2 regions of the Paenibacillus sp. MT124 genome follow, and region 1 is predicted to be linked to the other one. Evidence: predicted binding sites of a transcription regulator. Region 1 holds the regulator's gene; the other holds the start of a gene.

What was found. Region 1 encodes Rex, which represses fermentation and respiration genes when NADH is low (regulators of the CRP and FNR family bind a similar motif). Its sites were predicted from a motif close to TTGTGAAATATTTCACAA; they were not measured.
Region 2: a site for Rex is predicted at 2,493-2,510, ahead of nadA (quinolinate synthase NadA). Genes of this name have one in related genera too.

Annotation. Positions count from the first base shown of each region.
Region 1 is NZ_CM179500.1:4,180,515-4,188,223, reverse strand. It holds gene panC (pantoate--beta-alanine ligase) at 1-581, shown strand, start outside; gene panD (aspartate 1-decarboxylase) at 574-957, shown strand; gene AC3RCI_RS18800 (tetratricopeptide repeat protein) at 1,050-1,676, shown strand; gene dinG (ATP-dependent DNA helicase DinG) at 1,837-4,713, shown strand; gene AC3RCI_RS18790 (redox-sensing transcriptional repressor Rex) at 4,896-5,549, shown strand; gene AC3RCI_RS18785 (amidohydrolase) at 5,536-6,840, shown strand; gene AC3RCI_RS18780 (hypothetical protein) at 6,885-7,415, shown strand.
Region 2 is NZ_CM179500.1:62,995-70,703, forward strand. It holds gene hpt (hypoxanthine phosphoribosyltransferase) at 1-139, shown strand, start outside; gene ftsH (ATP-dependent zinc metalloprotease FtsH) at 241-2,286, shown strand; gene nadA (quinolinate synthase NadA) at 2,581-3,519, shown strand; gene nadB (L-aspartate oxidase) at 3,555-5,177, shown strand; gene nadC (carboxylating nicotinate-nucleotide diphosphorylase) at 5,174-6,040, shown strand; gene AC3RCI_RS00320 (type III pantothenate kinase) at 6,047-6,817, shown strand; gene hslO (Hsp33 family molecular chaperone HslO) at 6,976-7,709, shown strand, end outside.

The DNA.
Region 1 (7,709 bases):
AGACACAAACAACAGTATCGGTGTCAAGTTTGACTGACCGGCTGTGCGGTGCTTCCCGTCCAGGACACTTTGACGGAGTGACAACAGTGGTGTCGAAGCTGTTTAACATTGTCCAGCCACAGCGCGCATTTTTCGGAATGAAAGACGCACAGCAGGTAGCAGTCATCCAGCAAATGGTTAATGATCTGAATATGCCTGTTGAGATTGTTCCATGTCCGATTGTACGGGAGCAGGATGGCTTGGCACTTAGTTCGCGTAATGTCTATTTGAGTGCTGAAGATCGTCAGGAAGCTTTGGTCCTGTCCAAGGCGCTGCGTGCGGCTCAAGAAGCAGTGGATACAAGTGCTGATACGACTGCTGCGGATATACGGCGTATTCTGCGTGAGAACATCGGGCGTTCCTCCCGTGCTGTTATTGATTATGCCGAGATTCAGGCTTTTCCGAGTCTGGAGCCGCTTGCTGATGATGAAAAAGTGCATGGACGAGATGATATCCTGATTGCGCTGGCTGTGAAATTTGGCAAAACGAGACTGATTGATAATACAAGATTGCAAAGAGCGGAGGTACTGTCCCATGTTTAGAACATTGATGAAGTCCAAAATTCACCGTGCCACCGTTACTGAAGCCAACCTGAATTATGTGGGGAGCATTACCATTGATGAAGATCTGATGGAAACGTCTGATCTGATGGAAAATGAAAAAGTACAAATTGTAAACAACAACAATGGTGCACGGCTCGAGACCTATGTAATTCCCGGACCACGCGGCAGCGGAGTAATCTGTCTGAATGGTGCAGCTGCACGGCTTGTGCAGCCAGGAGACACGGTTATTATCATTTCATATGCAATGATGTCTCAGGAAGAAGCGAATACGCACAAACCTACTGTGGTTTTTGTGGACGGTCAAAACAAACCTGTGCAAACCATGAAGCAGGAAGTTCACGCGACAATTATGTAATCCACTGGTAAGGGGAATGAAATCGGTCCACCTTGCAAAAAATGAGTACAGGTCACGCACTAATCCATTTTTTCAAGGGTGGGGATGCATCGATGTTCCAGCATGTTTTCGCCGAAATGAACGACATGTTAGATGAAATTATCAAGCGCTACCCTTCCGCTGAAGGTCTGAACAAACAGGAACTGCTGCAAAAGTGGAACTTGCTGAAGCGGATGAGTGACGGGATGATTGATGAGTGGCTGATGTTTGAGGAGAAGATGAGTCAGGTCAGGGATTTAGAACAGCCGGTGGCACTCCAACCGGAACAGGAAGCCGTCACGGCTCTGCCTGAAATCCATTTGGAATCCTTTAGTCGCGGTCAGGGATACTTCAAGTTACAGATGTATCCACAGGCGATTGTGCAGTTCTCACAAATTATTGCCGAATATCCGGATAGTGCACTGACTCGGTACTATCTGGGACTTGCGCATATGAACCTCAATCAAACCGCGGAAGCGGGAAGTCACCTGCGGCTCATCGTGCACCTGAATGGTTCTCCGAGGCTGAAGGGGTTAGCCTGTAATGCACTGGGCTGCCTCGAAGCCAAGATGGCGAATCCCAAAGGAGCATGTTCCTTGTTTGCACAGGCACTCCAGCATGACCCGACGTTGACCGAACCGTTGTATAATATGGAAGCCTGCAGGCTGAACAGCGGACAACTGCAATATGGAATAAGCTGACCGTACTTGAAATTCAAGTGCAGTGCAGCGGCATCAAGACGGTGTTTTCTCCTTTAAGATCATGGAGGGAACACCGCCTTTTTTGTCAGTTAATTTTCAAATGCCCGTTTTTTTGCTATGCTGTAACATAGACTGGAATGGAAGGGACTTGTACATTGCAATGAAATTTGCCGTATTGGATTTCGAAACAACCGGCACGCAGTCCGACGGTGAGATTATCCAAGCCGGACTTGCCATCATAGATCATGACTACAGCATAACTCAAATATATAGTTCTTATGTAAAACCTGGTGTGCCTATTCCTCCATTTATTACGGGATTAACCGGGATTACTGACGAAGATGTGGCGGACGCTCCCTCACTCGAAGAGATGATGATGGAGATGGTTCCGCTGCTTGACGATGTTGTCCTTGTGGGACACAACGTGGCTTTTGATTTTCATTTCCTTCAGAATGCGCTTGACCGATGCGGCTACTTGCCGTTCACCGGACGTATTCTGGATACCATTGATTTTCTCAAAATTTCATTTCCTTCACTTGGTTCTTATCAACTGGGGTATGTATCTTCAGAATTCGGATTCCAGCACGACCGTCCTCATCAGGCAGACAGTGATGCTTTGGCAACGGCCTATGTGCTCCTGAAGTGTTTGGATGAACTGCGTCAACTGCCATTGATTACGATACAGCGTCTCAGCGACCTGTTTGCACCTGAGGACAGCGATCTGGGCTGGTTCTTCGACGGCATGCGCAGTGAGAAGGAAGCAGAGCCCATACAGGATCTGGATGGACATACGTATTACCGCCAATTGGCCTTGAATGTGAGTGATTGGACTGAGATCGGTGCTCCACGCGATGAACGCGAAGGTAATCCGCTCGAAGGTGTAAGTTTTGAGCAGTATATGGATCAGGTCCGGGCCAATCTGCAGGATACCCTGGATCACTATGAAGAACGCGAGGCACAGACACAGATGTTCAGCAGTGTAAGGCAAGCGCTGGACGAAGAAAAGCATTTGTTAATTGAAGCAGGTACGGGTACGGGGAAATCCCTGGGGTACTTGCTGCCGGCCATATATGAAAGTGTGAAGCAGGAACGAAAAGTAATGGTTAGCACGCATACCATCAACCTGCAGGAACAGCTTCGGGAGCGTGATATCCCGCTGCTGACCAAAGTGGTGCCTTTTCCGTTTAAGGCTGCCGTGTTTAAAGGTCGGGGGCACTACCTGTGTCTGCGAAAGTTTGAGCACAAGATTAACAAACGTGAGTTTGCTACACCGAAAGAAGATTACTTTACAGCGGCTCAGATGATTGTGTGGCTCACCCAGACAGAGACTGGAGATGACGAGGAGCTGAACCTCAGTGCGCGCGGTGGGGACTTCTGGGAAACGGTACAGAGCGAATCGGAATCCTGCCTGGGACGTTCTTGTCCTTGGTTCAGGAAGTGCTTCTACCATCGGGCGAAGCATGAAGCAGGATTGTCTGATATCGTCATTACGAATCATTCCAAATTGTTTACGGATGTAAAAGCAGCTCATCAGCTTCTTCCTGCTTACGATAGTCTCGTAATCGACGAGGCTCATCATCTCGAGGATGTGGCGGGTAAGCACCTGGGTCTTCACATGAAATATTTCACGTTGGTTCATACCCTGACCCGATTGTTTAAGGATAGTCGGAACGGTCAGCTTCCCATGCTGCGAACACAACTTGCGGGGCATGAAAATTCGGTGCAGTGGGGCTCAGTCATTGACCAGATGTTCCCGCTTGCTGTTGAAGTCAAAGAGATGTGGGATCGTTTGAGCGATGCCTTGTTTAACCTGCTGCCTGAGCGGAGTGATGCTTCTCCCGGAGAAACAGGGCAATTTTCCCTTAGACTGAAGCCTTCAATGAAACCGGCAAAGTGGCAGGAGCTGCAGGATTACGAGAACCAGATTTATGTCACACTGGGGGACTTGATCCGCAAGGGAGACAAGCTGCTTCTTGAAGTCAAAGAAGACCAGGACGATTATCAATCGGATAGCTTGATCACGGACATTACAGGTCTGCTTAAGGATTTGGCAACGCTCAAAGAAAACCTACGTTTCTTCATGCGAATGGATGATGCCAAAACGGTATACTGGATGGAGGCAAGCGGCCAGTTCCGCAGCAAATCACTGCAGCTGTATGCCGTTCCTGTCGATGTTAGTGCACAGTTGAAGGACATGTTCTTCGATAAAAAGAAAAGCGTTGTCCTTACTTCGGCTACGCTATCGGTCGATAAGTCATTTCAGTTCATGATTGAACAGCTTGGCTTGCAGGAAGCAGCCGATAATAACCGTTTGCTGACGTCCATGCTGCCATCGCCATTCCGGTATAGGGACCAGGCTTTGCTGGTCATCCCTCGTGATTTCCCAAGCGTAAAAGGCAGTGTGGGGGATGCTCACTTTGTCGACATGCTTGTACGATCTCTGGCCGAAACGGCTATTGCGACAAGGGGCCGTATGATGGTGCTCTTTACTTCATACCGAATGCTGCGCCAGGTGTATGACCCATTAAAAGAAGCGCTGTCGGGTAACGATATTTCGCTGCTCGGTCAAGGCGTTGATAGTGGTAGTCGTTCCAAGTTAACCCGCAGGTTCCAGGATGCGAAAGCAACCGTTCTGCTGGGCACCAGCAGTTTCTGGGAAGGAGTAGATATCCCTGGAGAGGCTTTAACATGTCTGGCCATTGTCAGATTGCCTTTCCAGCCACCGAACCATCCACTCGTCGAGGCGAAGAGTGAACTGCTGCAGGAACAGAAAAAGAATCCGTTTATGAAGCTGTCTGTTCCACAGGCCGTCATTCGTTTCAAGCAGGGATTCGGCAGGCTTGTTCGTACGGCTAAGGATCGGGGTATAGTCATCGTTTACGATACACGGGTCATTGAGTCTTATTACGGAAAGTATTTCCTATATTCATTACCTGGTCCCAAAATGGAACATATGCTGACTGAACAGATGGTTCCACGGATTAGCGAGTGGCTGGAAACGCCGGCTCAGGACGCGTCTGCTTCGAATCAGGAGTGACATCGTTGCGCAATAAGGGCTTCTCGCTGTAAACTTTATTAAAGTGTGAATTATTTTTGAAGCACTTTTAACTTGATATCTTATAAGGCATCTTGCATGATTTCATTCGGAAACGAAAAAGGTTATGCGGGATGCTACATTTTTATTTATCTATTGTGGCCTTGGTAAGGGGGAGTAATGTAATGAAATCAGATAAAATTTCGGAAGCTGTGGTACGCAGATTGCCTGTTTACTTGCGCTATTTGAATGAACTGCATCAACGTGAGGTGGGCACGGTGTCATCACAGGAACTGGGACTACGCCTGGATCTTAATCCTGCCCAGATTCGCAAAGACCTTGCATACTTTGGGGACTTCGGTCGCAAAGGCATTGGATATGACGTATCGTATCTAATCGAGAAAATCCGTCATATATTGAAAATTGATCAGCAAATCAATGTTGCTCTGGTCGGAGCTGGTAACTTGGGACATGCATTGTCCAATTACAACGCCTATCTGAAAGACAACATGAAAATTGTTGCTGTTTTCGATGCATACGGTCCTAAGATCGGCAGTCAGATTAACAGCCTGAAAGTACAGCCCATGAATGAACTAACGGACTCGGTCAAAAAAGATAATATTCGTATTGGTATCATTACCGTTCCGGATACCGAAGCTCAGAACGTAGCCGATCAGCTCGTGGAATCCGGCATTGAAGCGATTCTGAACTTTGCACCAACCATCTTGAAAACACCACCGCACGTCCGTATTCATCATGCTGATTTTACAACGGATCTGCTTAGCCTTGCTTATTATCTGGAGAACGGAAAGGACGACGAGGAAGATGACGACAAATAGATGGGTAATTCATAACGGCAAATTTGCTGTAAATAGTGGTACGGAATGGACCGTGGTTCAAGGATATATGGTCGTTGAAGATGACAAGATTGTGCATATTGGTGAGACACTGCCGGATGGAGATGAGAGCCTGCCGAAGGTTGATGGCAAAGGACTGGTCTTTTTGCCGGGTCTGATCAATACGCATGGTCACGCAGCCATGTCCCTTCTGAGAGGTCACGGGGACGATCTGGCCCTGCAAGTATGGCTTCAGGAGAAAATGTGGCCTATGGAGGCGAAAATGACGTCTGAGGACGTGTATTGGGGCACCTCGCTTTCTGTATTAGAAATGCTGAAAGGCGGAACAACGGCATTCCTGGATATGTATGATCATATGGACCAGGTGGCAAAAGTGGTTGAACAATCCGGGATTCGTGCCGCATTGGCACGTGGTGTCATTGGTCTCTGTTCCGAAGAAGAGCAAATGCGCAAACTGCAAGAATCGGCTGCGTTTGCACGCGAGTGGAACGGACAGGCTGGTGGTCGAATTACGACGATCATCTCACCGCATGCGCCGTATACTTGCCCTCCGGATTACATAGAGAAGCTGGTACAGGTTGCACATGATCTGGATCTGCCGCTGCACACCCATATGTCGGAAACCCTTCGCGAAGTCGAACAGAATGTAACGGATTATGGACTGCGTCCAGTGGCACATCTGGAAAAGCTCGGTTTCTTCTCTCGACCTTCTCTTGTAGCTCACGCCGTACATTTGAATGATGAGGAGATTGAAATTCTGGCACGCCATGATGTAGCGGTCTCTCACAATCCGGGAAGCAACCTGAAGCTTGCTTCGGGTGTTGCGCGTGTTCCGGATCTGCTGAAAGCTGGAGTAACCGTATCTCTCGGAACAGACGGACCAGCAAGCAACAACAACCTGGATATGTTTGAAGAGATGAGACTGGCTGCTTTGATTCATAAGGGAGTATCCGGTGACCCAACAGCGGTTCCAGCGGGAGAAGCGCTGCTACTTGGAACGGGGTATGGTGCCAAGTCCATCTTCCTGAACAATACGGGAGCACTTCAAGTCGGCATGAAGGCTGATTTCATTGCGCTAAATATTGAACAAGCACACTTCTATCCGCACACGGATCTAATCTCTCATACCATTTACTCCGCTTCAGCCAAGGATGTGGAGCATGTATGGGTTGACGGCAAACAGCTGGTGAAACATGGTGAATGTCTTACTATGGATGAAGAGCGCATTCTGCGCGAGTCTCAACTTGCATTTGACGGACTGCTCGCCCGTTAATTTCAGAATAGCAGCAGCGTCATAGGGGAAAGGAAGTTCGGCTTTTGAAAAGAAAAAAGAAATGGATCTGGATCTCGCTGCTCATCCTGGTTTTGATTCTGTTTGGATTACAGCGCTTCTATGTCTATATTACCCAGGACCAGCGCAACGAAGAAGCGCTAGCTATTCAAGCGGCGCAGGAGCAGCTCGGGATAACTTCTTATGAGGATCTCCGAAAATACGTCTGGGGTCAAAAAGAAGGCGAAGATAACATTTACTGGACGATGATGGCCAAAAATAAAAATAATCAGGACATCGCCGTCTGGGTTAAGTTTGATGCAACCAATAAACCGGTCACAGGAAGCAACGCTGTGCACAGTGAATTGCTGCAGAACGGGTTATCGGAAGCACAAGTTCGCAATCGATTCAGCTCTGAAGTACCGGGCGGAGAGATCAAACGAATTATGCCTGGAGTCGTCAATGGCGTCTATGTATGGCAAGTTTATTACAAAGATGATACGCACAACTATTATCGATTCTATCGCTTCAGCAATGGAGAACAGGTTGATTTGGTCTATACGATTCCAAACAGTTAAACAGATATTCAGAGATTTTTCAGGTAAAATCTTCAAAGAACCGGCAGACGGAACCCCGCCTGATCCGGTTTTTTGGCGTATCTCGAAAATTATTCTGGATTTGAATAGTTAAAATTAATAATTTATTCATATTTTCGCCTTCGAAATTGTATATACGATGTGATATACTCAAATATGTATTCAAGGTTACATCAAACAGGAAATAAAACCTGTTGGGCACATCACAGGTCATTCGTACACAATTCATATTATGCCTATAAGCTATAGGGATGGGCCAAAAATTTGGGAGGGGAA
Region 2 (7,709 bases), 2.4 Mb from region 1:
TAAGGTTGAGCTTGAAGCTCATTACACCGGCTTTGACATTCCTGACGCATTCATCGTCGGATATGGTTTGGATTATGCCGAGAAGTACCGAAATCTCCCTTACATCGGGATTTTGAAACCGGAAGTATACAGCAGTTAATAAGCATGCTAGTTCCAAGCCCAGTTCTGCTCGTGCCTTCTGTTGAGAAGCCATGTCGGGCTATGTTAAAATAATTAAAGTGTCTCGAGAGGAGGTAGGGGATGAATCGGTTCATCCGGAATTCTGGTTTTTATTTGATTCTTTTTTTAGTCGTGGTGGGCATAGTGCAGTTCGTCAGCAATGGCGGCGAAGCCACAGATAATCCTAGATATGATCAGTTGCGCACGGCGGTTAAGGCGAACAACATCTCGGAATTGACGGTTCAATTCGACGGTCAGTCTTTTCTTGTGACCGGTCAATATAGAGAGAAGCCTAGCGAAGCCAAATCAGAAAATTTCTCAACGTACATTCCTCCTACGGATGAAGCGATTAGTGAGCTTGTAGCGGCAAGTGAAGCTAATAATTTCAAGTTAAATCAGGAGCCAATGAGAGGTGACAGCATCTGGCTGACACTTCTGACATCCTTTATTCCTTTGATCATTATGTTCCTGCTGTTCTTCTTCCTGTTTAATCAGGCACAAGGCGGCGGCGGTAAAGTAATGAACTTTGGTAAAAGCCGTGCCCGTCTCTATAACGAAGAGAAGAAGCGGGTTACATTTGAAGACGTCGCAGGTGCGGATGAAGAGAAGCAGGAGCTTGTTGAGGTCGTTGACTTCCTCAAAGATCCTCGCAAATTCGCAGCTGTAGGTGCACGGATTCCTAAGGGCGTATTGCTCGTGGGGCCTCCGGGTACTGGTAAAACGTTGCTTGCTCGTGCCGTTGCAGGTGAAGCGGGTGTGCCGTTCTTCAGTATCTCGGGTTCTGACTTCGTCGAAATGTTTGTCGGTGTCGGTGCATCCCGTGTACGTGACTTGTTCGAAAATGCAAAGAAAAACGCCCCATGTATCATCTTTATTGACGAGATTGATGCTGTAGGTCGTCAGCGTGGAGCTGGCCTTGGCGGTGGTCACGATGAACGTGAACAAACGCTCAACCAGTTACTCGTTGAAATGGACGGATTCGGAGCCAACGAGGGTATTATCATCGTGGCTGCAACGAACCGTGCAGATATTCTGGACCCTGCCTTGCTGCGTCCGGGACGTTTTGACCGTCAAATTACGGTTGACCGCCCTGATGTAAAAGGTCGTGAAGCGGTACTGAAAGTACACTCCCGTAACAAACCACTCACAAAAGATGTGAAACTGGATATTATTGCGAAGCGTACAACAGGCTTCTCTGGTGCGGATCTCGAGAATCTCCTGAATGAAGCGGCATTGCTTGCGGCACGCCGTAACAGAAGAGATATTTCCATGCGTGAGGTAGACGAGGCGATCGACCGTGTCATCGTAGGTACGGAGAAGAAAAGCCGTGTCATCAGTGATCGCGAGAAACGAATTGTTGCTTATCACGAAGCAGGCCATACCATTGTAGGATACTTCCTGGAACATGCCGATATGGTACATAAAGTGACCATCATTCCGCGCGGACGTGCGGGTGGATATGTAATCATGTTGCCAAAAGAAGACCGTATGCTGGTTACCAAGCAAGAGCTCTTGGACAAAGTTACAGGGCTCCTCGGGGGCCGTGTGGCAGAAGAATTGTTCATTGGCGAAATTGGTACTGGTGCATACAGTGACTTCCAGCAAGCGACAGGTATTGTTCGCAGCATGGTTATGGAGTACGGTATGAGTGAGAAATTGGGACCTATGCAATTCGGAAGTTCACAAGGACAGGTATTCCTTGGACGGGATATTGGCCATGAACAGAATTACTCGGATTCCATCGCTTATGAGATCGATCAGGAAATGCAGCGCTTTATCAATGAATGTTACGAGAAATGTAAGGACTTGCTCGTAAAACATTCCAAAGAAATGCACTTGATCGCTCAAACGTTGCTTGAAGTGGAGACACTGGAAATGGATCAGATCAAACAATTGATCGAGACAGGTTCCTTGACTCCAAAACCGGAGAGCGATAATGATAACGAAGGTACGCCAAGTGAAGGCGGAGAACCAATCGTCGATAACATCGGTGATGTGCGTGTTCGCATTCAAGGCAAAGACGAAACACCTGAACCACCTGCCGGAGATATCCCTAACGATGCTCCGAATCTGGATAAAGGCAACAGTAATGATCCAGATGATGGTGGTACGAAGCCAACGTCTTAATTTCTAACAGAACCTGTTCTGAGAACAGATCAAAGAGAGCCGAGAGGCTCTCTTTTTTTTGTGCGTTTTGTTCAAATTGCAGAGATAATGATAACTGCGAGCTAGAGCGCGAACTACGCAGGAAACGGTTGATTAGGGTGTTGTTCTGTGCCCTTTTCATTTATTGACAGAGTCGTGAACGTTGTGTACATTAGGTGTTAAACCGCTTGTGATTCGTTTCTCAAGCGAAAATATCGACGCAGATAGTCACAGGAAACGGCGCATGGCGCTGTCCGTCAAAGGAGAGGATCACAGGTGGAAGCTCTGGCTTTAGAGCGCAAGGCTGAGATGAACCGGGAGCTGCGAGCGCGGCTGATGGAGTTGAAGAAGGAACGTAATGCTATTATTCTTGCTCATTATTACCAACGTGACGAAGTACAGGAAGTAGCCGATTTTCGTGGGGATTCATTTCTATTGGCACAGAAAGCCGCACAAACGGATGCGGATGTCATTGTATTCTGCGGGGTTCATTTTATGGGTGAAAGCGCTAAGATTTTGGCCCCGAACAAGACGGTTATTATTCCGGATGAACGTGCTGGATGCCCCATGGCAGACATGGTCAATGTTGAGGGCCTGCGTAAACTGAAAGCGCAGCATCCCAATGCAAAAGTAGTGACGTATATCAATTCCTCGGCTGAGATTAAGGCGGAGACCGACATCTGTTGTACATCGGCCAATGCAGTCCGGGTTATTCAATCTGTTGATTCTGATGAGATTATCTGGGTGCCGGATAAAAACCTCGGACATTATGTTCAGCAGCACACAGACAAAAAAATGATTATCTGGGAAGGGTATTGCAACACTCACGATATGCTGACTGTAAAAGATGTCGTTGAGATGAGAGCTAAATATCCAAATGCCGAGTTTGTCGTACACCCGGAATGTCGTCCAGAAGTCGTGGAGATGGGAGACTTTGTAGGCAGCACGACAGCCATTCTTGAATATTGTAAAAATTCTTCTGCTAAGGAGTTTATCGTGGGGACGGAAGATGGTACAGGATACCAGCTGCGACTGGATAGCCCGGATAAACAGTTTCATTTTGCCACCAAGTTCCTGGTGTGTCCAAACATGAAGGTCAACAACCTGAAGAAACTGGTTAAATGCCTGGAAACGATGAAGCCGGAAATTTACGTACCACCGGCCGTTGCCGACAAAGCCAGAGAATCGCTAGAGCGCATGTTACTGGTGAAGTAGCATGCGCTACTCTTGCTCCGAGACAGGTGAATAGGATGATACCGCAATATATAGTGGATTTTGATCTGTCCCAGCTGCCCATTGTGGAGACGGACGTACTAGTTATTGGTTCTGGCATTGCCGGATTATATACAGCCATCAGGGCAAGCAAACATAATCAGGTATTGATGATTACAAAGAAGTCGTTACTGGAGAGCAATACCCGCTATGCACAAGGTGGCATCGCTGCGGTAATCGCTGAAGATGATTCCCCTGCGTACCATCTACAGGATACACTTGTGGCTGGAGCGGGCCTGTGTCGCCGCGAGGCAGTGGAAGCATTGGTAAACGAAGGCCCGGATGGAGTACAGGAACTAATCCGTCTGGGCACATTGTTTGATGTGGAGAACGGCGAGCTGGCGTTGACGCAGGAGGGTGCGCACAGTCACCGCCGTATTTTGCATGCAAATGGTGATGCGACTGGATACGAGATCGTGAGGGCTCTCGCAGCTCAGGCAAGTGCACATTCAGGTATTGAAGTCTGGGATGAGCATTTTGTCATTGACTTGATCACGGATCACGGAGAATGTGTAGGGGCATTGGTTCAGAAGTCTGACGGTACAAAGGTGTTTGTAAAAGCGCGTGCTACGGTGCTCTGCTCCGGCGGGGCGGGGCAATTGTACCGCTATACAACCAACCCGGAGGTTGCCACAGCTGACGGTGTTGCCATGGCATATCGTGCAGGTGCAGTCATTCGCGATATGGAGTTCATTCAATTCCATCCGACATCCCTATGTTATCCGGGTGCTCCGCGCTTCTTGGTTTCTGAAGCGGTACGGGGCGAAGGAGCGTTTCTGCGAAATATCAAAGGTGAGCGTTTTATGGAACGTTATCATCCACAGCTTGAACTCGCTCCGCGCGATATTGTTGCACGAGCGATTGTTAGTGAGATGGAGATGACAAACAGTACATTTGTGTATCTGGATATTACTCATGAATCGGCTGAGTTAATCAAGCACCGATTCCCTACCATATATGAGACATGTATGCGGTACGGACTGGATATGACCACAGACTGGATTCCGGTTGCTCCTGCAGCACACTATATGATGGGCGGCGTCAAAACGGATTTGAACGGAGAGAGCAGCATTGGAAGGTTGTTTGCTTGTGGTGAAGTTTCCTCAACGGGAGTCCACGGAGCCAATCGTCTGGCGAGTAACTCATTGTCTGAAGCCATCGTATTTGGGCACAGAATTGTTGAACGCATTCAAACACTGCCACCGCTAAATTCAATACAAATTGATTCCCAATTGCCGCCGGATAGTGTTGGGAATAAAACATGGGAAGAGCAGCAGCCGATTTCGGAACGGCGTTTGCGTTTGCAAAAGATGATGGTTCGTCAGGTGGGTCTGAGACGTAACGGTGCCGGCTTACAGGGAGCCTTGGATAAACTGGAGAGTGAAATGGACATCTTCAATTATTTGCTGACACATAAGGAAGAGATGGAATACGCCAATCTGTTAACCTGTGCCTGGCTGGTCACCAGTGGGGCATTACATCGTCAGGAGAGTCGGGGTGCACATTACCGTGAGGATTTCCCGCTTCGTGATGATGCGGCTTGGCAGAAGCATAGTTTGCAGCAAAGAGAACAAGCGATTGTGGAGGAATTGATGTCATGATACTGAACGGATATAATGAAGGACTCATCGAATCCATCAAAAACTGGCTTCGCGAGGATGTGGGGGCAGGGGATGTCACTACGAGTGTGACGATTCCGGCAGGCCATCAATCGAAGGCAGTTATTCACGCCAAAGACCACGGGGTCATCGCAGGCATATCAGTAGCTGAACTGGTATTTCGGGTAGTAGACCCATCGCTCGTATTTAGACCGATGGTTCAAGATGGAGATGAGGTTACTAGGGGAACAACGCTGGCAGAGGTGGAAGGAAGCACCCACAGTCTGCTTACAGGTGAGCGTCTGGCGCTAAACCTGCTGCAGCGCATGTCGGGGATTGCAACGCGCACACGTTCATATGTTGATGCATTAGAGGGCCTCTCTACGCGATTGGTGGATACACGTAAAACAACCCCTGGACACCGCATGCTTGAAAAATATGCAGTACGGATCGGTGGAGGGGCGAATCACCGATTCGGATTGTACGATGCGGTTATGATTAAGGATAACCATATTAAAGGCGCAGGCGGCATCACAGAAGCGGTGAAGCGGGCAAGAGCTGTCATTCCTCATACGATGACTATTGAGGTGGAGACTGAGAATCTGACACAGGTGAATGAAGCCTTGCAGGCAGGTGCAGATATCATTATGCTGGACAATATGCATCCGGATCAGATGTGTGAGGCTGTTACGGTAATTCGTAAACAGGCTCCGCATGTGAAGGTGGAGGCATCAGGCAATGTTTCTCTGGAGACAATCCGTGGAATTGCCGAGAGTGGTGTGGATGTAATTTCGGTTGGAAGGTTAACCTATTCTTTCGAGAGCCTTGATATCAGCCTAGATTTAAACGAAAAGAAAGAGGGGTGAACCTCTTTGATTCTTGTTGTAGACGTGGGCAACAGTAATATTGTACTCGGCGTGTATCAAGGCCGGTCGTTGCTCCACCATTTTCGTCTGAGCACATCCCGTCAGTCCACAGTGGATGAATACGGCGTATTGATTTATAATTTATTTCATATGTCGGATATATCCACACGCGACATTGAAGGAGTCATCATCTCATCGGTGGTTCCTCCGCTTGTGCATGTGATGGAAACGATGTGTGAAAAATATGTTGGCAAAAAGCCAATGGTTGTGGGACCTGGTATTAAAACAGGCCTAAACCTAAGGTACGAGAACCCGCGTGAGGTAGGCGCAGATCGCATTGTCAATGCAGTGGCAGCCGTTGAGAGATACGGTGGTCCACTTGTGGTTGTTGATTTTGGTACTGCGACGACCTTCGACTGCATTGATGAGAAGGGCAACTACCTTGGTGGAGCCATTGTACCGGGCATTCATATTGCCACTGAAGCGCTCTATGAGCGGGCTTCCAAGCTGCCTCGCATCGAATTGGAGAAGCCCAAGAAGGTTATAGGACGCAATACGGTGCATGCCATGCAGGCTGGTATCATATATGGCTATGCTGGACAGGTCGACGGAATTGTTGATCGCATTCGTACAGAGATGGGTGTACAGCCCAAAGTTATTGCAACCGGGGGACTTGCACCGCTGATTGCAGAGGAAACACGCAGCATCGAGGAAGTTGATCCGCTGCTTACGCTGGAAGGGCTGCGTATCATTTATGAGCGGAACCGGGAAAGGTAAGGAAAGAGACGGCATGCAGCGGGCTGATTTTACAGTCTTACGTATTGTGCCGTTTTTTCTGTAAATTGAACGGGTTTATAAGTTGAACGAATATCACATTCAATTTATATATCGTGTATCAGAGATACTATAGTATACGCCAAAGGAGGCTGAATGACTTGGAAAACAACAAACAGGACCGCTTGATTCGCGGTACAGCAATGGAAGGACGGGTTAGAGCCTTTGCTGTCCAAACAACAGAGTTGGTTGAGGAATTGCGCAGAAGACATGATACGTTTCCCACGGCTACAGCTGCCATGGGGCGTACGGTAACCACTGCAGCCATCATGGGTGCAATGCTTAAAGGTGAAGAGAAGCTAACCATTCAGGTCAAGGGAGACGGTCCCATTGGGCAGATTGTTGCCGATGCGAATGCTAAAGGGGAAGTTCGTGGCTATGTGTCGAATCCGCATGTGCATTTACCAAGCAACAGTATGGGTAAGCTTGACGTTAGAGGAGTTGTGGGCACAGAAGGCTTTGTGAACGTAACAAAGGACCTAGGCCTGAAGGAACCTTATCGTGGCAGTGTACCGATTGTTTCGGGAGAGCTGGGCGAAGACTTCACATACTATTTTGCCAAATCGGAGCAGACACCTTCTGCTGTAGGCGTTGGCGTACTTGTAGATACCGACAATTCGGTCATTGTTTCCGGCGGATTCATTATACAGCTGCTGCCAGGGCTGACCGACGATGAAATCACCGTAATTGAAAATGCCATCAGTACGTTACCTGCTGTGACAACGCTGCTGGAGCAAGGGCTTGAACTGGAAGAATTGCTGAAGCGTGTACTGCCGGATGTACAGGTTATGGATGGAATGGATATTCACTTCCGCTGTCAATGCTCCCGGGAACG